DNA from 3 places in the Bacillus sp. JZ105 genome. Region 2 is predicted to be linked to each of the others. Evidence: riboswitches for the same ligand, from Rfam matches in the RefSeq annotation. Region 2 holds a riboswitch; each other region holds the start of a gene.
The links. A riboswitch is a leader RNA that binds a small molecule or an ion and turns the genes downstream of it on or off. The one in region 2 is predicted to bind S-adenosylmethionine.
Positions count from the first base shown of each region.

Region 1: another riboswitch for S-adenosylmethionine. It lies ahead of mtnW (2,3-diketo-5-methylthiopentyl-1-phosphate enolase); the one in region 2 lies ahead of M1D81_RS15610 (methionine ABC transporter ATP-binding protein).
Region 3: another riboswitch for S-adenosylmethionine. It lies ahead of metK (methionine adenosyltransferase); the one in region 2 lies ahead of M1D81_RS15610 (methionine ABC transporter ATP-binding protein).

Region 1 covers NZ_CP096387.1:1,327,429-1,333,930, reverse strand. The annotation lists gene M1D81_RS06780 (MarR family winged helix-turn-helix transcriptional regulator) at 1-46, opposite strand, end outside; gene M1D81_RS06775 (ATP-binding protein) at 251-1,756, shown strand; gene M1D81_RS06770 (aspartyl-phosphate phosphatase Spo0E family protein) at 1,803-2,045, opposite strand; gene M1D81_RS06765 (1,2-dihydroxy-3-keto-5-methylthiopentene dioxygenase) at 2,346-2,876, opposite strand; gene M1D81_RS06760 (methylthioribulose 1-phosphate dehydratase) at 2,893-3,531, opposite strand; gene M1D81_RS06755 (2-hydroxy-3-keto-5-methylthiopentenyl-1-phosphate phosphatase) at 3,495-4,190, opposite strand; gene mtnW (2,3-diketo-5-methylthiopentyl-1-phosphate enolase) at 4,190-5,410, opposite strand; SAM riboswitch class I at 5,513-5,614, opposite strand; gene M1D81_RS06745 (aminotransferase class I/II-fold pyridoxal phosphate-dependent enzyme) at 5,659-6,502, opposite strand, start outside.
Region 2 covers NZ_CP096387.1:3,014,043-3,020,544, reverse strand. The annotation lists gene M1D81_RS15645 (acyl-CoA dehydrogenase family protein) at 1-475, shown strand, start outside; gene M1D81_RS15640 (arsenate reductase family protein) at 587-943, shown strand; gene gcvH (glycine cleavage system protein GcvH) at 1,010-1,393, shown strand; gene M1D81_RS15630 (YusG family protein) at 1,438-1,674, shown strand; gene M1D81_RS15625 (toprim domain-containing protein) at 1,806-2,150, shown strand; gene M1D81_RS15620 (thioredoxin family protein) at 2,163-2,465, shown strand; gene M1D81_RS15615 (SCP2 sterol-binding domain-containing protein) at 2,586-2,927, shown strand; SAM riboswitch class I at 3,030-3,138, shown strand; gene M1D81_RS15610 (methionine ABC transporter ATP-binding protein) at 3,293-4,318, shown strand; gene M1D81_RS15605 (methionine ABC transporter permease) at 4,311-4,979, shown strand; gene metQ (methionine ABC transporter substrate-binding lipoprotein MetQ) at 4,994-5,815, shown strand; gene M1D81_RS15595 (carboxymuconolactone decarboxylase family protein) at 5,919-6,287, shown strand.
Region 3 covers NZ_CP096387.1:2,783,715-2,790,216, reverse strand. The annotation lists gene M1D81_RS14285 (phytoene desaturase family protein) at 1-1,236, shown strand, start outside; gene M1D81_RS14280 (alpha/beta hydrolase family protein) at 1,263-2,057, shown strand; gene M1D81_RS14275 (DUF2584 domain-containing protein) at 2,097-2,339, shown strand; gene pckA (phosphoenolpyruvate carboxykinase (ATP)) at 2,382-3,968, opposite strand; SAM riboswitch class I at 4,195-4,329, shown strand; gene metK (methionine adenosyltransferase) at 4,525-5,727, shown strand; gene asnB (asparagine synthase (glutamine-hydrolyzing)) at 5,876-6,502, shown strand, end outside.

The DNA of each region.
Region 1 (6,502 bases), 1.7 Mb from region 2:
ATACAATAAATAATTTCAATGATTTTTCAACATTATGATTTTCCATTTTTTATCATCCTTTATGAAATGCAACCCACTAATGTGACATTAATAAACAATAAGTAAAATGTCAACATTTTGATCCATCTTTAGCATGAAAATGAGACCAGAACGAATCACCTAATTTTTTAAAAATCACACAAGTCATCGTAATAAAGATAGGTTCAATGCTATAATAAGTCTATTAGGTAATACGTTGGAGCGATGAATGATGAGTATACTGAAAGGGTTTTGGAAGAAGATCAGGCTTTACCTTATTTTGGTCATGCTTCCAACCCTAATCATTAGTTATTTTATCTACGAAAAAGAAACTGAAAAAATCGATTTAAAGAACAAACAAACCGCTACACTTATGTTAAATATTCACAAAAACCAAATGAATTATTTAATAAGTGAAACAGAAGCGAGATTAACTTCCCTTGCCATGGGATTTGACCAGCCGCTTGAAACGAAAAAAGTACAAAACATCCTAGAGAAAATCTATAAACAAGAACCTCGTTTTTCAGGTCTGTATCTCCTAGACAAAAAAGGAAATGTAACAGCAAGCACCACCCCGTTAAAGGAAAAAATCAACCTATCATTCAGAGATTACTTTAAACGCATTCAAGTGACCAAGCAGACTGTGATCACAGACAACTATGTGAGCCGAATTACAAAACAGCGGATTCTCTCCATTTGTGTGCCTGTACTCGATGAAAACGAAGAGGTCACCAATGTGCTGATTGCCGCCATTCAAATTGATTATTTAAGAAATATTATGAATGTATTGAACCCTGATCTTCATTTTAAGATGCTGAATCAAAATGGACATGTCGTCTTTACAAGCGGTCCACAGCCAGTACCCGAAGGCGGCAGCACCGTGTCTACATATTTAGATGAAAACAGCTGGAAGCTGGAGGTCTTTCCGCAGCGTGCTTCAACTAGTGAAGTGCTGTCTGTGATGCTCATCCCTTTATCCAGTGCGTTTATCTTATTAAATATTTTATTCACACTCGTCCAATATATCGTGTTAAGGCGGCAAACTCAGCAGGAGCGTCATCAAAACGAAGCGCAAAAGCTTGAATTGATCGGAACACTCGCAGCAAGTACAGCACACGAAATTCGCAACCCATTAACAGGGATTAGCGGATTTATCCAGCTATTGCAAAAGAAGTATCATTCAGAAGAAGATCAGCTCTATTTTTCTGTCATTGAGGAAGAAATTAAGCGGATCAACCAAATCGTCAGTGAATTTCTTGTCTTAGGAAAACCAACGGCTGAAAAATGGCAGAATAACTCTGTAAAAGAAATTGTAAGTGAGATCATGCCGATCGTTTTCTCTGAGGCAAACCTTTATAATGTCGAAGTGGATTTGCAAATCAATACGATTCAAGATGTGGGCGTGTATTGCACAAAGGATCATATTAAACAAGTCGTTTTAAATGTAGCAAAGAACTCTTTAGAAGCGATGCCAAACGGCGGTCATTTGAAGATTGTGATCGAAGCTGAAAAAGAACATGTCATCATTAAAGTAGAGGATACAGGTGAAGGCATACCAGAAGAGATGTTAAAGCACATCTTCCTCCCCTTTATTACGTCGAAGGAAAAAGGCACAGGTCTTGGGCTTGTCGTGTGTAAACGAATCATTTCGATGTATGGCGGAACAATTGATATTCATAGCGAAGTGAATAAAGGAACGACTGTCATGATCATGCTTCCTTCTGCTCACTCAGCATAACTGAAGATGTCAGCCGGTTTTGCTTATGCAAGACCGGTTTTTCATGTCAATAAGAGGGGCGGTTCACAGATAATAGACTCATTTGAGACACTAGATCATGAAAGGAGGGGGCAGATTGTTTCTCATGAAAAAGAAGATGCTGATACTCATTCATCAGGTTGTCCAGTTCTTGACTATATTTAATTGTCGTCTCACCAGTGTACCCTTCCACTTGAGCAGCTTCTACCATTTGTTTTCTCTTCTCATCAATGGACATCAGCAATTGTTCTTTCCTTACATAAATATTCATGATCTCAGCTCCCGCAATGATTTCGACTGTCTATGCTCAAAATGATCCGACACCAAAATTATACTTTATTTGTAAATTAAATTAAATATGCTTATTTTATTTAATTTTTTACAGCCTAAAGACCTTTTACCCAATCAAATTTGGGGGTAAACTTCAAAATTGGACAGGACTGACACATTGATTAAACAGAATTTTATCCTATGCAGAAGATCAAAATCAACTATTTTCTTTCTCATTTTATATCTAATCTCCTAAAAAAAAGCTGATCTTCCGCCTCATGCGGAATGATCAGCTCTATCATTAAACCGTTTCTTCCTCGTAAATCGGCACCCAGCCCTCAGTTGTGACAAATATGCGAACTGCGACCACTTTGCGATCCTCTTGAAGTGTAAAGTAATGACGAATGTTTGGCGGAACAGAAATTAAATCACCTGGATTCAATCTCACATCAAAAAAGACGCCATCCTTGCCTTGAATAGCAAAGATTCCGTGCCCGCTCACAATAAAGCGTACTTCATCATCTGTATGGTGATGCTCACGTTTAAAGTTTTGGAGCAGCTCATCAAGATTTGGCGTGGCATCAGATAATGAAATGACATCCTGCGCTTTGTACCCTCTTTTTTCAGAAATACTTTGGATTTCTTTTTGGAAAACAGTCAAAATCTCTTCCTTTTCCTCATCGGTTAAATCATACTTTTCTGATAAACGGTTTGGCAGCTTTTCAATATCCCAATGCTCATAAATGACCCCTTGGTTTTCTAAATATGATGCTACCTCTTGCTCGCTTTCCAGTAATGTGTTCTCTTCGTTATGAATCAAAATCGTCGCCATGTGCTTTTCCTCCTTTTTATCTTACAAGCTGCTGTTGATAAAGCGCTAATTTTAAGTGATAGCTAAATAAAAATTCATATGTTTCTAATACTCGTTTTGCTTCAAAGGCTGTTTTTCCCCAGACCGTGATGCCATGATTGCGAATGAGTACAGCACCAGATGACGCCTCTAGTGTCAGATGTTTTGCAAATTGCTCTGCAAGCTGCGGAATATGAGCTGGATTTTCAATAATCGGAATCGACACTTCTGCATCCTCTTCCCAATAACCAAGCGCTTTGATGATTTCGTTGCCTTTAAAACGAATCTCTCCCTTATCCCCGTACAGCTCTGATATCACATTATTATCGATTGTATGGACATGGAGGCAGCAGCCTGCTTTCGTCCGTTCATACACGTACGTGTGAAGCAGTGTTTCAGCTGATGGTCTAAGCGGCTCGTTCGGATGATGGGTCTGGCCTGCCGCATTTACTAGCACAAAATCTTCGTTTGTTTCTTTTCGTTTATCTTTGCCGCTTGCCGTCACCAAAAACGTGATTGGATCATCCGACACCTTGATCGATAAATTACCGCTTGTTCCGAAAAACCAATCTCTTTGAGCCAGTTCACGTTTAACGTCTGCTAGCTCCTGCCAGCGTTTGCTCTTTGCGTCTGCCATTCCTTCACTTCCTTTATTTGAACAAATTGCGCGTGTAGATCAATAAATGTGTCGTACTCCTTATGTACGAGCCCGAGCTCTTGACATTCATTGAGCAAGTAGTCGCGCGCAAACGTAAGATCTGCATGCTTCGCCGCCTCCACATCAGTCACTGAATCTCCGATCATGATGATGAAGTCATCCTCATGAGTCAGCTTTCGAATGATTGAGGGCTTGCAGCATCCGCAGCCATTTTGACATTGCGTATCGCAGGCATGCGGCCATTCAATCTGAATATGGTCTTCCCCAAATGATGCATGGTTGCAATAAATATCGTCTCGATCGACAATGCCTTCGAGGATCGGGTAAACAAAAAAGTCCATACCGCCGCTAAGTACATAGAAAGGAATGTCTGCTTTTTTTACTTCATCCACAAATTGCTTAAACCCTTCTCGAATCTCTGTATCCTCTAATATAAATGATTGAATGGCTTCCTTCTGATCACTTTTCAGTAATTGAAACATCTGCCCGACGCCTTCTTGAATGGTGATTTCCTTTGACAGGACACCATCCTTCAGCTTCGTCCATTCACTTGGTGCAAACTGTTTCATGATGCGGATGATATTATCATTTTTTGTAATTGTTCCATCAAAATCACAGCATACAATTGGTTTTTTCATTATTCTGCTACCCTTCCCCAAAGATCAAGTGCCGCTTTTAAGTCTTGGCAGGAAGCCGCCTTATCTCGGATGGACTCTTCGTGAATCACTGCATCAATGATCGAACGAAATGCCTTCCCTCCGCCGATGGCTCCCCGCGGATGTCCGTGTATGCCTCCACCTGCATTTATCACATGATCAATTCCAAAATCTTTGATCAATACTGGAACCATTCCTGGATGAATGCCTGCTGACGGGACAGGGAATGTTTTTTGAACCGTATCCTCTTTCACACAAGCTTCATAGATTCCAAAGGCATCTTTTTTCGGAAGTGCAACCGACCCATAAGGTGAGGGAAAAAGGCTCAAATCAGCGCCAGCATATCGATTTAATTTGCCTAAAAGAAGAGAATGCGAAAATCCATATTCAGGAGAGGATGTCAAAGCACCACTCACAGCAGGATGCGCCATAATCGGCAGTGGAATGTCTGGGTCCTCAGCTAGGCTTTGCATGACATCCAGGCCGTAAGCAAAGACATTGAATAAGAGCGCATCTGCCCCAAGTTCAGCGGCCTTTCTCGCCCGATCCTTCAGGTCAAAGGTTCTGCCCGTTAAATTGACAGCATACAGCGTGCGGTGTCCTGTCTCTTCATAGGTTTCTTTTAAAATCGCTTTTCCTTCTTTGATTCGCTCTTCAAAAGGAGCTAATGGACTTTCAAATAAAATTTCATCGTCTTTGATGAAGTCAACCCCGCCTAATGCCTGTAAACGGAGCTGCTCTTTTAAATCCTGCATATCACGGCCGATAACGCCTTTAAAAATACTCATCAATAATGGACGATCAAACACGCCTACCTTTTTTCGAATGCCGTCAATTCCAAATACAGGTCCTGGCAGGCTTTTTTTAAATTCTTCAGAAAATTGGATATCGACTAGCTTCACTTTTCCATCTAGTGAAAGCTTTCCAAAAATCGTCGTGAAAACTGCTGGTAAATCAGCTGAAAAGTTTGCCTCAGGATAAGCAATCGTCACCTCTGATTGATAAAGACCATTTTCGGCTGGAGCAGCTTTTTCTAATACTTTTTCAACTCGGCCTTTATGCTTTTGAAGCTGCTCCTTTTTGAGCTGCGGCAAATCCGTCCATGATCCAACTGTTAAACCAAGCGCGATCTGCTCCACTTTTCGATTTATTTGTTCATCCTCTCGATGTGTTAATACGTATGTTGCCAGTAATTCACTCACTAGGAATCCCCTTTCGATTGCGTCATGCATATATTCAATAAAAAAACCTCTTCAAGTGCTTCTTGAGCGCCTTAAAGAGGTTGTTTCGTGTCATTCATCCGAATCTTATCTCTCAGCGCTTGCTGCAAGAATTAGCACCGTGCTTCATGGAAGTCGGTTGCCGGGCTTCATTGGGCTAGTCCCTCTGCCTACTCTTGATAAGAATATTCAATTTTCTTAAATATTGCCTGAATTATCGCACCATTTTTTTATGTTGTCAATGGCTTTTTTTCAAACAGATTCAAGGCAGCGATGCGCTGAGCAGCTTCTTGTAACCGCTCCTCACTTGTTAGAAGCCCTGCTCTCACGTACCCTTCACCGTGATCACCAAAGCCATTACCTGGCGCAACCACAACATGTGCCTTCTCTAATAATAAGTCAGAAAAGGCTTCAGATGTATATCCTTCCGGCACCTTTAACCAAGCAAAAAATGATCCCTTTGGTGCACTGACTTCCCAGCCAATTTCTTTGCAGGCAGCAATCCACACATTCCGCCTTTTCTCATATCGATCATTTTGCACCTGTACGCACGTTTGATCGCTTAATAGCGCTTCCGCTGCTGCATCTTGAGTGGCTTTAAACAGGGAGACAAACAGATGATCCTGATAAAGCTCAATGGCTTCAATAACAGACGAATTTCCAGCTGCAAATCCTACTCTCCACCCTGCCATATTGTACGTTTTAGACAATGTGTAAATTTCTATTCCCGTCTCTATCGCCCCCTCTATTTGCAGAAAGCTGAGCGGCTTTTCTCCATCAAAGCCAATGCCGCCATATGCAAAATCATGGACAACACATAGCTTATGATCTTTCGCAAACGTAACGGTTTCTTCAAAAAATGAACGGCTTGCCGTAGCCCCCGTCGGATTGTTGGGGTAATTTAAGTACATTAATTTTGCCTTTTTCTTATCATCTTCAGGCAGCAAATCGTAGTCAGGTAAAAAATCATTTTTTTCAAGAAGTGGCATGGTTACCATATGCGCTCCAGCAAGCACAGCGCCTGACCAATAATCAGGATAGCCAGGATCAGGGACAAGAAGCGTATCACCCGGA
Region 2 (6,502 bases):
ACAGGAAGAGCTAATGATGATGATGCCGGAAGAGCCAGGCGATCAGCCGCTCGATCAAGAAAAATATTTGCTCGCCCATGCGAAAAAGATCGCCTTAATGGTGGCTGGTATGGCAGCGATGAAATACGGGAAAGCCTTAGACAAAGAACAAGAAATTCTTGTGAACATAGCCGATATCGTCAATGAAATTTTTGCTGCTGAATCAGCGATTCTGCGTACAGAAAAGGCAATCGCTGCAACAGGGGCAGAAAAGAATGAACAAAAGCTTGCTTACACACAAATTTTCACGCAGGAGGCTTTCTTAAAGATTGAAGCCCATGCAAAAGAATCCTTGATTGCGATGGAGGAAGGAGATTCACTCCGCATGAGCCTGTCAGCCCTTCGCAAGCTGACAAGATTTACGCCGATCAATGTCATCGCCAAAAAGCGCGAAGTGGCAAAACGAATCTTTGAAGCAGAGAAATATATCGTATAAGGACGGCTTAAAAGGTGCGGATATTACTCCGCACCTTTTTGTAAGCATACATTTAGGTTTTTAAAATATTTTGTGATAAAATGTTGTCACAATTTGCAGGAGGTGAAAATGGTGGCTTTAGATTTTTACGAATACCCATCTTGCGGTACATGCCGAAAAGCAAAAAAGTGGCTGGAAGCACACAATAAAGACATCAACAGCATACATATCGTCGAAGAGACGCCTGATAAAGAAACAATAAAAGCCCTTTACGAAAAAAGCGGTTTAGAGCTGAAGAAATTCTTTAATACAAGCGGACAAAAATACCGGGAGCTGCAGCTGAAAGATCAACTTCCTGCAATGTCAGAGGACGAGCAGCTAGAATTACTCGCGTCTAACGGAATGCTGATTAAGCGTCCGATTACAACAGACGGAAAACGAGTCACGGTAGGATTTAATGAAGATACATTTAAAAGCGTCTGGAAATGATGTAACTTTCATTCAGATTGTGGTATCTTCAATATAGATTGTAAGAAAAGACTGGAGGGGTATTGAATGAGCACACCAAAAGATTTACGTTATTCAGAAGAACATGAATGGGTCAAAGTAGAAGGAGATAAGGTGCGTATCGGTATTACGCATTTTGCTCAATCTGAGCTGGGCGATATCGTGTTCGTTGAGCTTCCTGAAGTAGGAGACAAAATCACAGCGGACGAGCCTTTCGGAAGTGTAGAATCAGTGAAAACCGTTTCTGAACTTTATGCACCGATCAATGGCACAATCGTTGAAGTGAACGATGAGCTGGATGACAGCCCAGAATTCGTCAACGACTCTCCATACGAAAAAGCATGGATGATCGTGGTAGAACCAGCTGATGCTTCTGAAATTGAGAACTTAATGACGGCTGAGCAATACGAAGAAATGACAAAAGAAGACTAATTCATGAGAAATTGGACACTCTACCTTTATGGGGGGTGTCCAATTTGTCTTTTCAAAAAGAACACGTGGATATAACAGAGCATGTCACTGGACGATTCAAAGAAAGCGGCATGGTGCTTTATCATCAAAATGAAGAGATTGGCACGATGATTAGTGAAAACCAATATGAGCTGAAATCGGGATATTCCTATGATCAAAATCGTTTTTATCGTTTAACGGATACATTAACCGATGGGACAGAAAAATATGTTGACTGTGACGATGAAAATGGCTGGTGCTAATCACAGATGAGACTGCAGTGAACAGAAGCTGCAGTCTTTTTGATGACGAGGCGCTCAATCTTTACAACCTGAATGAAAGATTGTAATCTAAGGAAGAAGTGAATCAACGTCAAAAGGGCCGGGTGATCGTGATGAATGTCGAGATAGAAAAGGTCATCATTGTAGAAGGTAAAACAGACAAACAAAAGCTAAAAGAAGTCATAAGTGAACCTGTTACCATCATTTGCACCAATGGCACGATCAGTACATCGAAGTTGGATCAGCTTGTGGACGATTTAGTGGGGAAAGACGTTTACATATTAGCTGACAGTGACGATGCAGGCGACAAACTGCGGAAGCAATTTCGAAAAGAATTCCCTGAAGCACTTCATCTTTTTGTCGACAGAACGTACCGCGAAGTGGCCGCTTCACCGTCAGCCCACATTGCATCTATCCTATTAGCTGCAAACATTGATGTTCATTCGAAATATTTATGAGGGTGGACGTATATGAAAGAGATTGAAGAACACGAATTCAAGGAGATAGAGGACGATTTATTTCTTTTATACTTATATACACCGTTTTGCGGAACATGCCAGCTGGCAAAGAAAATGCTGGCAGTTGTAGACGCCATGCAGCCGGATGTACCATTTTACGAAAACAATTTAAACTATTCACCAGGCTTTGCGAAAGCATTTGAAATTGAGAGTGTTCCTTGCTTTCTCCTGTTTAAAAAAGGTGAATTGGTGCAAAAAGGCTATGCCTTTCACTCAGTTCCATATCTTCATGAAATGATTGAAACCGCTAAATAAAGCGGTTTTTTGTCATATTTCAAGAAATTCATTTGAAAATTTGTCGAGTTATTTATAAAGGACAAGCCGATGTTTGTAGAGAAATGTTATGTATAACCAAATGACAGGGAGGTTATACATGTGGAAAATGTGAAAGCCCATGGTAACACAGGGCAGCGTTTATTATTAAAGCCGCTGCTCTCATCATCATCCTTGAAGATTACATTTGAGGCGGAAACTGACTCTTGTACATTGATTGTGGATGAACGTGGTGAAGTGAAGAAACTACCTGCAATTGAGTTATCGGATCTCATCTTTTATGGTGAGAGGAAAGAGATTCTACAATTATTAGATGGAGATATGTCCTTACAGCAGTTAATCAGCAGGGGACAAGTCAAAGTGAAAGGGTCATTCCGTGCGCTCCTGAGACTAGAGGCAGTGCTTTGGCTGACGAACGGTTTTTTTCGAAAAATGATAACGTAGTTGTTTACTTGGAAATTAGCGATTTACAGCGTTGACATATCTCGGGTAGCATGATATTCTACGTTAGTAAAAACATGAACATCACATAAAACAACATATTTTCTCTTATTAAGAGAGGTGGAGGGACGTGCCCTATGAAACCCGGCAACCGTCAGCATAGCTGAAATTGGTGCCAATTCACTCAAAGCCGCAGCGCTTTGAAAGATGAGAGAAAGGCGTAATTGACATAAAAGGCCTTTCTGCTTGCGTTGCAGTTAGGTCTTTTTTACTGACCTGGCGCCAGGCTAGAGTCATGACACAAAGAAGAATAAATAACGTATGTGATGGAAACCTATAGATTCAGCAAGAAAGCAGGTGATCAGACTGTGATCCATTTACAGAATGTATCAAAAACGTACCATTCAAAAAGCGGAAATGTTGATGCCGTGAAAGACGTCAACTTGGATATTGATAAAGGTGAAATATTCGGAATTATCGGGTATAGCGGTGCAGGGAAAAGCTCGCTTATTCGCCTATTAAACGGTCTGGAGCTGCCAACAGAAGGAATTGTTGAAGTGGCAGGCAACCGGATCAATGAAGTATCAAATGCGAAACTTCGGAAAGCCAGACAAGAAATCAGCATGATCTTCCAGCACTTTAACTTGCTTTGGTCAAGAACGGTGAGACAAAACATTATGTTCCCGCTTGAGATCGCAGGTGTACCGACATCGAAACGGAGAGAGCGTGCGAATGAACTGATTAAATTGGTCGGTTTAGAAGGAAAAGAAAATGCATACCCGTCTCAGCTAAGCGGCGGGCAAAAACAGCGTGTCGGCATTGCGAGAGCATTAGCGAATGATCCAAAGGTTCTTCTATGTGACGAAGCGACATCTGCGCTAGATCCGCAAACGACCGATTCGATCCTTGAACTTTTGGCGGATATCAATAAAAGGTTAGGGCTCACGATTGTGCTCATTACACATGAAATGCACGTCATTCGCAAAATTTGTCATCGCGTCGCGGTCATGGAAAATGGACGCATTGTCGAAGAAGGCGAAGTATTACGCGTCTTCAGACAACCGAAGGAAGAAATGACGAAACGATTTGTGAAACAGCTTGCAGAACCAGAGGAAGCGAAAGAAACAATCGAGCACGTCTTAGAACGAGTAAAAGAAGGTCAGGTCGTACGGTTGTCCTTTATTGGAGACTCTGCCGAGCAGCCGCTGATCACTGAAATCATTCGATCCTTCAATGTCGATGTGAATATCCTTCAAGGGAAGATTTCTCAAACGCAGGAAGGCGCGTTTGGAACACTCTTTATCCACATTAATGGAGAAGAGACCGAGGTAGAAAAAGCCATCGCCTATATCCAAAGCAAACAGGTTGAAATCGAGGTGATGACACATGTTTGAGAAATGGTTTCCGAACGTTGATTTAGACGTCATCTGGAGTGCAACAGGTGAAACGGTGTATATGACACTGATTTCATTGGCATTTGCCTTTGCAATCGGGATTATCTTAGGGCTCCTGCTCTTCCTTACAGGAAAAGGCGGTCTTTGGGAAAATAAACCGATAAATGCTGTCATCGGCGCTGTCGTCAATATTTTCAGATCGATTCCTTTTATCATTTTAATTATTTTATTACTAGGGTTTACGAAATTCTTAATGCATACGATTCTTGGCCCAAATGCAGCACTCCCTGCCCTTGTCATAGGGTCAGCTCCATTCTATGCACGTCTTGTCGAAATTGCACTGCGTGAGGTAGATAAAGGAGTCATTGAAGCAGCACGATCAATGGGAGCAAAAACGTCAACAATCATTTTCAAAGTATTGCTGCCAGAATCATTGCCAGCCCTTATTTCAGGTATTACCGTAACAGCAATTGCTCTGATTGGCTCTACTGCGATTGCAGGTGCAATTGGAGCAGGCGGACTTGGTGACCTCGCCTATGTGGAAGGGTACCAATCTGGTAATACAGATGTCACACTTGTAGCTACTGTGTTTATTCTCATCATCGTCTTTATTATTCAAATAATCGGTGATTTGATTACAAATAAAATTGATAAACGTTAAGGGAGGATTTATTCATGAAGAAATTGATTTTAAGTGCACTATTTCTAGCATTTGCAGGTATTTTAGCTGCGTGCGGTTCATCTAATAACGCAAGTGAAAGCAAAACCATTACGGTTGCCGCTTCAAAAACGCCGCATGCCGAAATTCTTGAAGAAGCAAAACCACTTCTAAAAGAAAAAGGCTACGATTTAAAAGTGAAAGTGCTTAGCGATTATAAAATGTACAACAAAGCGTTAGCTGAAAAAGAAGTGGATGCGAACTTTTTCCAACATATCCCTTACTTAAACGAAGAAAATAAATCAAACAAAGATTATAACCTAGTGAGTGCTGGTGCGGTTCACCTTGAGCCTTTCGGTATCTACTCTAAGAAATACAAATCCGTAAAAGATATTCCAAACGGCGGCACAATCATCATGACAAACAACGTAGCTGAACAAGGCCGTATGCTTGCCCTGCTGCAAAATGCTGGTGTCATCAAGCTTGATCCGAAGGTTGATACAATCAACGCAACAGTAAAGAACATTAAAGAAAACCCAAAGAACCTAAAATTCAAAAAAATCGCGCCTGAATTAACTGCGAAAGCTTATGAAAACAGTGAAGGCGATGCTGTATTTATCAACGTCAACTATGCGATCCAAAATAAATTGAATCCGAAAAAAGATTCAATCGAACTTGAGCAAACAAAGAACAACCCATATGCAAACATCGTTGCGGTTCGCAAAGGTGACGAAAAATCAGATAAGATCAAGGCATTAATGGAAGTTCTTCACTCTGATAAAATCAAAGAATTCATCGACAAAAAATATGACGGTGCAGTATTGCCTGTATCTGAGTAACAACATTTCAACCTCGCTTCTACCAAAGCGAGGTTTTTTGTGTATTTTTTCAAATCTCGCTCATAATAAAAACGTACAAATGACCTGAAGGGATGGAATCAAGATGAATGAACAGCATATGAGCGGATCCATGCAGCAATCACTGACTGATTATAAAACCGCAATGGGTGAATTTCAGAAGAAAATGCCGGTGTTTGGAAAGAAATTCAATGAATTTACGGAGCAGTGCTTCCAAAGCGATTCATTAACGCAAAAGGAAAAACAAATAATTGCCCTCGGTATCAGTATTCATGCGCAGGATGAATACTGCATGATTTATCATACAAAAGGAGCGCTCGATCAAGGGGCGACAGAAGAGAATTTGCTGGAGGTTGTCAGCGTGGCGGCAGCTTTTGGCGGCGGGGCAGCACTAAGCCAAGGAATCACTGTCGTTCAGCAATGTATTGATGAATTTGGAGGACAGACGCATTAAGGGAAGCAAAACACGGTATTTTTCCATCTCAGGGAGTTGAGCGCTTCTCATCCGATTGTGTGAGAAAATATGCCAGCATAAGGTGTCATATCCCTTTTGAGTGAAGACGCATACGTTTGCTACAATAAAGCTACACTCGAAGGAAGGGAATGGTTTATTATTTGTTCGGACCATAGTACACTGGGATTGGACTATACCGCCGAGATGGAAAAGGC
Region 3 (6,502 bases), 230 kb from region 2:
ATTTCTCCGCTTACCAAAAATATTTTTCCAGATGGACATACGGTTGAGTTTACGCCGAATATTGAGCATATGGAATCACAAATTGCTGCATTCAGTCCTGAAGATGCGAAGCAATACCGGGCATTTTTACAGGAATCAAAGACGCTTTTTCAAAAGGCAGAGGAGCAGTTTTTAAATCGTTTGTTATTGAGCTGGAAGGATAAGGCGGATTTAAAGCTGATGAAAGCACTTCTCGCTGTCAAACCATTCACATCGGTTCAGCGCCTGCTGCGTCAATATTTCCGTCATCCCCATACATTGGCGATGTTTGGACGGTATGCCACTTATACCGGCTCTTCTCCCTACGAGGCGCCGGCTATTTTTAACATGATGGCGTATTTAGAAGGGGAGAAAGGGATTTATGGAATACAGGGCGGTACATATCGTTTAGTTGAGGCATTTGAGATACTGGCAAAAGAATTAGGCGTTCAGATTCACCTCAATGAACAAGTGAACAAGATTCATGTGAAGGATCGGCGGATCAAAGGAGTGGAGACGGATCAGCAGATGTATGAGGCAGATCAAGTCATTGCAGGAGCAGATGCGCTCACTGTATACCGTCATCTTATAGATGAAAAAGACCGTTCTCGTTTTTTAAATCAAAAACTGTCTGGCATTGAACCGTCGTTGTCGGGCTTTGTTCTCTTATTAGGGGTACCTAAAGTCTATGAACAGCTGGTCCATCACAATGTGTTTTTCCCTGAGGATTATGAGCAAGAATTCAAGGATATTTTTCAGAAAAAACAACTGCCTCAAGACCCGGCACTTTACATATGCTATTCAGGCCATTCAGAACCAGCTTTAAGCGGAGGGCCGGGAAGAAGCAACCTGTTTGTACTGGCCAATGCACCTTATGTGACAAAAGAGCAAGATTGGGACATGCTAAAGGAGACATATCGTCAGCATGTAAAAAACAAATTAATGGAAAAAGGTCTTTTTGATTTGGATGAGCTTATTGAATATGAAGCGGTTCAAACCCCGCTCGATCTGCAGCAGAAAACGGGGGCATATCGTGGAGCCATTTATGGCATGTCTTCAAACTCGTTCAAACAGGCGTTCTTTCGCATCAATAATCGGTCAAAAGATATTGAAGGACTTTGGTTTGTTGGAGGAACAAGTCATCCAGGCGGCGGCACGCCGATGGTGACAAAATCAGGCCAGCTTGTCGCAGAAGCGATGCTGAAGCAATGGACGTAATCAAAGATGAAAAGGAGAGAAATCGAGTGATTGTGGAAAAAAGAAGGTTTCCGTCGCCCCATCCGCATATTCACTTATATACAGTGACCTATGAGGCAGATGGACTTCGGATGAAAGGGCTGCTCGCTGAACCGGCCGGAGAAGGTTTCTACGACGGCTTTTTGTATTTACGAGGCGGCATTAAAAATGTGGGGATGGTCAGACCAGGCCGGATTGTGCAATTTGCCGCGCAGGGTTTTGTCGTCTTTGCTCCCTTTTACCGAGGAAACCAAGGAGGCGAAGGGAACGAAGATTTTGCCGGAGAAGATCGAAAAGATGCGTTCGCTGCCTTTCAGCTGTTAAAACAGCACAAAAAAGTGAAGAAGGACCGCATTCATATCTTTGGTTTTTCGCGAGGCGGTATTATGGGCATTTGGACCGCTGTTGAAATGAAACAGGAGGCGGCTTCCTTTGTCACATGGGGAGGCGTCAGTGACATGAAACTGACTTATGAAGAGCGTGTGGATATGAGACGGATGATGAAGCGTGTGATTGGCGGACCGCCGCATAAGGTGCCAGAGGCATATGAGAACAGAACCCCTTTAAATGATGTGGACAAAATTGAAGCACCTGTCCTTATCATTCACGGAGAAGAAGATCAAAATGTATCGATTGAGCATGCGTATTTGTTAGAAGATGCGCTGCGCCAGCACGGAAAGTCCGTAGAGACATGGTATTTCCACGGATACAACCACTATTTTCCGCCGCAGCATAATCGAGAAATTGTGAGAAGGCTGACCACATGGATGCACAGCCGAAAAAGCGGAAATGTGGTAAAATAAGCAGTATAACGAAATATAGAAAGTAGGGGGATTTTCATTATGGGAATGCCTGTTGAATTTAATACAATGATTGTCACAAAGGGAAAAGAGACAAGAATTGAAGAAAATGTATTTGAACTCATGAAGGATGGATACCGCATTTATCCGTTAAATATTCCACTTGAGGTGCGCAAAACGAAAGACGGAGAAAAAACAGGGACAGCACATGTTGAAAAGCTGGAGCTGACAGACAATGTCACGAAGGTGACGTACCGTCTTGTGTCATTGCATTCAACAAACTAAAAAAGCTGAGGGATTGAATTCTCCTCAGCTTTTTTCATTTGGTTATACGAGTGGTCCGCCTTTGGCTTCAATGTCACTTGCCGCGTGGCTGAATTTTTGGAAGTTCTTTTTAAATTCATTGGCAAGGAAGTGTGCTTTTTCTTGATAAGCTTCTTGGTCATCCCATGTTTTAGCAGGCTGAAGCACTTCATCTGGTACACCAGGAATATGAAGCGGGATGTGTAATCCAAAGATGTCATCAGTGATCATCTCGGCATTGTCAAGGTCACCTTCGATTGCTGCCTGTACCATTGCTCTTGTATGAGCGAGATTCATTCGTCTGCCTGTACCGTAGCCTCCGCCAGTCCAGCCTGTATTCACAAGGAATACTTTTGCACCGTGCTCATCAATCTTTTTGCCAAGCATTTCAGCATAGACGTGAGCTGGAAGCGGAAGGAATGGTGAACCGAAGCAAGTAGAGAATGTCGTTTCTGGTGATGTGACACCGCGCTCAGTTCCAGCTAATTTACTTGTGTACCCGCTCAAGAAATGGTACATTGCCTGCTCTTTTGTTAAACGGCTGATTGGAGGTAAGACGCCAAACGCATCAGCTGTTAAGAAGACAATAGCAGATGGATGTCCTGCGATACTTGGTTTCACGATGTTATCAATCATTTCGATTGGGTAAGCAGCGCGTGTATTTTCAGTAAAGAATGTATCATCATAATCCGCTTCACGTGTTTCTTCATCAAGCACAACGTTCTCAAGAACTGATCCGAAGCTGATCGCTTTGTAGATCTGCGGTTCTTTTTCTTCACTCAAGTTCACACATTTCGCATAGCATCCGCCCTCGATATTGAAGACCCCTGTGCCAGACCAGCCGTGTTCATCGTCTCCGATCAGCTTGCGGCTTGCGCTTGCAGAAAGCGTCGTTTTACCCGTACCTGAAAGTCCGAAGAATAGGGCCACATCGCCTTCTTGACCTACGTTTGCTGAGCAGTGCATGGATAAAATGTCTTGCTCAGGAAGCAGGTAGTTCATCACAGAGAAAATGGACTTTTTCATTTCTCCTGCATATTCTGTTCCACCGATAAGAATCGTGCGTTTTTCAAAAGAAACGATGATAAACGTTTCAGAGTTTGTGCCATCTGTTGCAGGATCTGCTTTAAAGTGCGGTGCAGATAAGATGGTGAAAGGTTTTTCGTTTGAAGAAGGTGTTGACCCGTCAGGTCTGATAAATAGCTGCTTGGCAAAAAGATTGTGCCATGCGAATTCGTTTACAACTGTAATCGGCATACGGTATCTTTCATCAGCGCCTGCAAAACCTTCAAAGACGAATAGTTCATCACGTTCTTTTAAGTATGACACAACCTTTGTATATAAACGGTCAAATGCTTCTTTGGAGATCGGCTGGTTTACTTGACCCCAATCGATTTTATGTTCAGAGCTTTCTTCTTTGACGATAAATTTATCTTTAGGCGAACGTCCTGTATAGGCTCCCGTTGTAGCGCGGACAGCTCCAGTTGATGTTAAAACGCCTTCATTACGTGCCAAAATCTTTTCAACAAGTTTCGGAACAGATAAATTTTGGTGCGTATTTTCTAATGAGAGCAATGACTGCAAATCTTCTTTTAAATCCACTGAGTTCATAAAAAAACCCTTCCTTTACCGTTGAATTTGTTTGTTTCGATTAGTATAACACATTAATAATAATAGTCTATACTATTTAAAAATTTTTGTGTGTGTTTTTTCATTTCTGCTATGAAAATATGCTTTTTGGTGATGCTAATGGTGAGGAGAAAAAAGAGGGAGATAATTCTTATGAAGCATTGACATGACGCAAGGGTTTAAGATAAGATATCTTATTGAACGGATACTCTTATCCCGAGTTGGTGGAGGGACAGGCCCGATGAAGCCCAGCAACCGGTTTCTTATGAAAAAGGCATGAAAATGCTGAGAAACCAAGGTGCTAACCTGATGCAAGGTACAAGAACACCTTGAGCGATAAGAGTGAAAGGCATGCGATCTCAGACCCTTTCCTCGCAATGAAGGAAATGGTTTTTTTATTTTTGGGATATCATATGAACAAATTGCCAATAACATCTCTAATATAAACGTTTTCAAATATAAGAGGGAACGAGTTCCGTATCATATTGGAGGCCTCATCTTGGGATGATGTGGTCTTGTACAGGAGGAAATAGCCATTATGAGTCAAAATCGTCGTTTATTTACTTCAGAATCAGTGACAGAAGGACATCCGGATAAAATCTGTGATCAAATTTCAGACAGCATTTTGGATGAAATTTTAAAGAAAGATCCAAATGCACGTGTTGCCTGTGAAACTTCTGTTACAACCGGTCTCGTATTAGTAAGCGGTGAAATTACAACGTCTACTTATGTCGATATTCCAAAGACGGTGCGTGACACAATTAAGGAAATTGGCTACACACGTGCGAAATATGGTTTTGATGCGGAAACATGTGCGGTACTTACATCAATTGATGAACAGTCTGCTGATATTGCGCAAGGTGTAGACAAAGCGCTTGAAGCACGTGAAGGAACAATGACTGAAGAAGAAATTGATGCGATTGGTGCAGGTGACCAAGGATTGATGTTTGGTTTTGCTAACAACGAAACCGAAGAGCTCATGCCGCTGCCAATTTCACTAGCGCATAAATTATCTCGCCGTTTAACAGAAGTACGCAAGAATGAAACACTTGCATACCTTCGTCCAGACGGAAAAACACAAGTCACAGTTGAATATGATGAGCAAAACAAACCAGTTCGTATTGACACAGTGGTTATTTCTACGCAGCATGCACCAGAAGTGACGCTTGAACAAATTCAAAGTGACTTAAAAGAGCATGTCATCAGTCCTGTCGTTCCAAGTGAACTGATTGATGAACAGACAAAATACTTTATTAACCCAACTGGCCGTTTCGTGATCGGTGGACCTCAAGGGGATGCTGGTTTAACTGGACGTAAAATCATCGTTGATACGTATGGCGGATACGCTCGTCATGGCGGCGGTGCTTTCTCAGGTAAGGATGCAACGAAGGTTGACCGTTCTGCGGCATACGCTGCACGTTACGTAGCGAAAAACATCGTAGCTGCCGGCCTTGCAGATTCTTGTGAAGTACAGCTTGCTTATGCAATTGGGGTTGCACAGCCTGTATCGATTTCAATTGATACATTCGGAACAGGAAAAGCTTCTGAAGAAAAATTAATTGAAGTGGTTCGTGCAAACTTTGATCTTCGTCCAGCTGGCATTATTAAAATGCTTGACCTGCGCCGTCCGATCTACAAACAAACAGCTGCATACGGGCATTTCGGCCGTCACGACTTAGATCTTCCGTGGGAAAAAACGGATAAAGCCGATACACTTCGCAAAGAAGCATTGGGACAATAACAACATAAAAAACCGCTTATTTTAAGCGGTTTTCCTTTTGATTAAAAAAAAATCTGCAAAAAGCGAAAAAATGTGAAACAAAATCGGACAAAATACTGTCTAATTATAGGTCTACTTTTAAGAAATAACATAACGTGGAGGCAATAATATGTGTGGGTTTGTTGGTGTATTTAATCACCGTCCATTGTCCGAAACTACTGAACAGGAAGAGCTAATTAAACAAATGAATCGTCTCATCGTTCATCGTGGTCCGGATGATGAGGGTTACTTTCATGATGAGCATGTAGGATTTGGATTTAGACGTTTAAGTATTATAGATGTTGAGCACGGAAAGCAGCCGCTTTCTTATGAAGATGAAAAGTATTGGATTATTTTCAACGGAGAAATTTATAACTATGTGGAGCTGAAGGAAGAGCTTGTGAAAAAAGGCTATACGTTCAGCACAGATTCTGATACGGAAGTACTTCTTGCCACATACCGTCATTATAAAGAAGAAGCGGCTTCAAAGCTTCGCGGCATGTTTGCATTTTTAATTTGGGATAAAGAAGCGCAATTATTATATGGCGCAAGAGATCCTTTTGGCATCAAACCGCTTTATTTTACACAAATGGATGAGCAAGTGTACTTTGCGTCTGAACGCAAAAGCTTGATGGCAGTGAACGAGAACATTTTATTTGATGAGACATCCTTACAGCAATATATGTCATTCCAGTTCGTACCTGAGCCAAATACACTTGATCAAAAGGTTCACAAAGTAGAGCCAGGTCATCAGTTT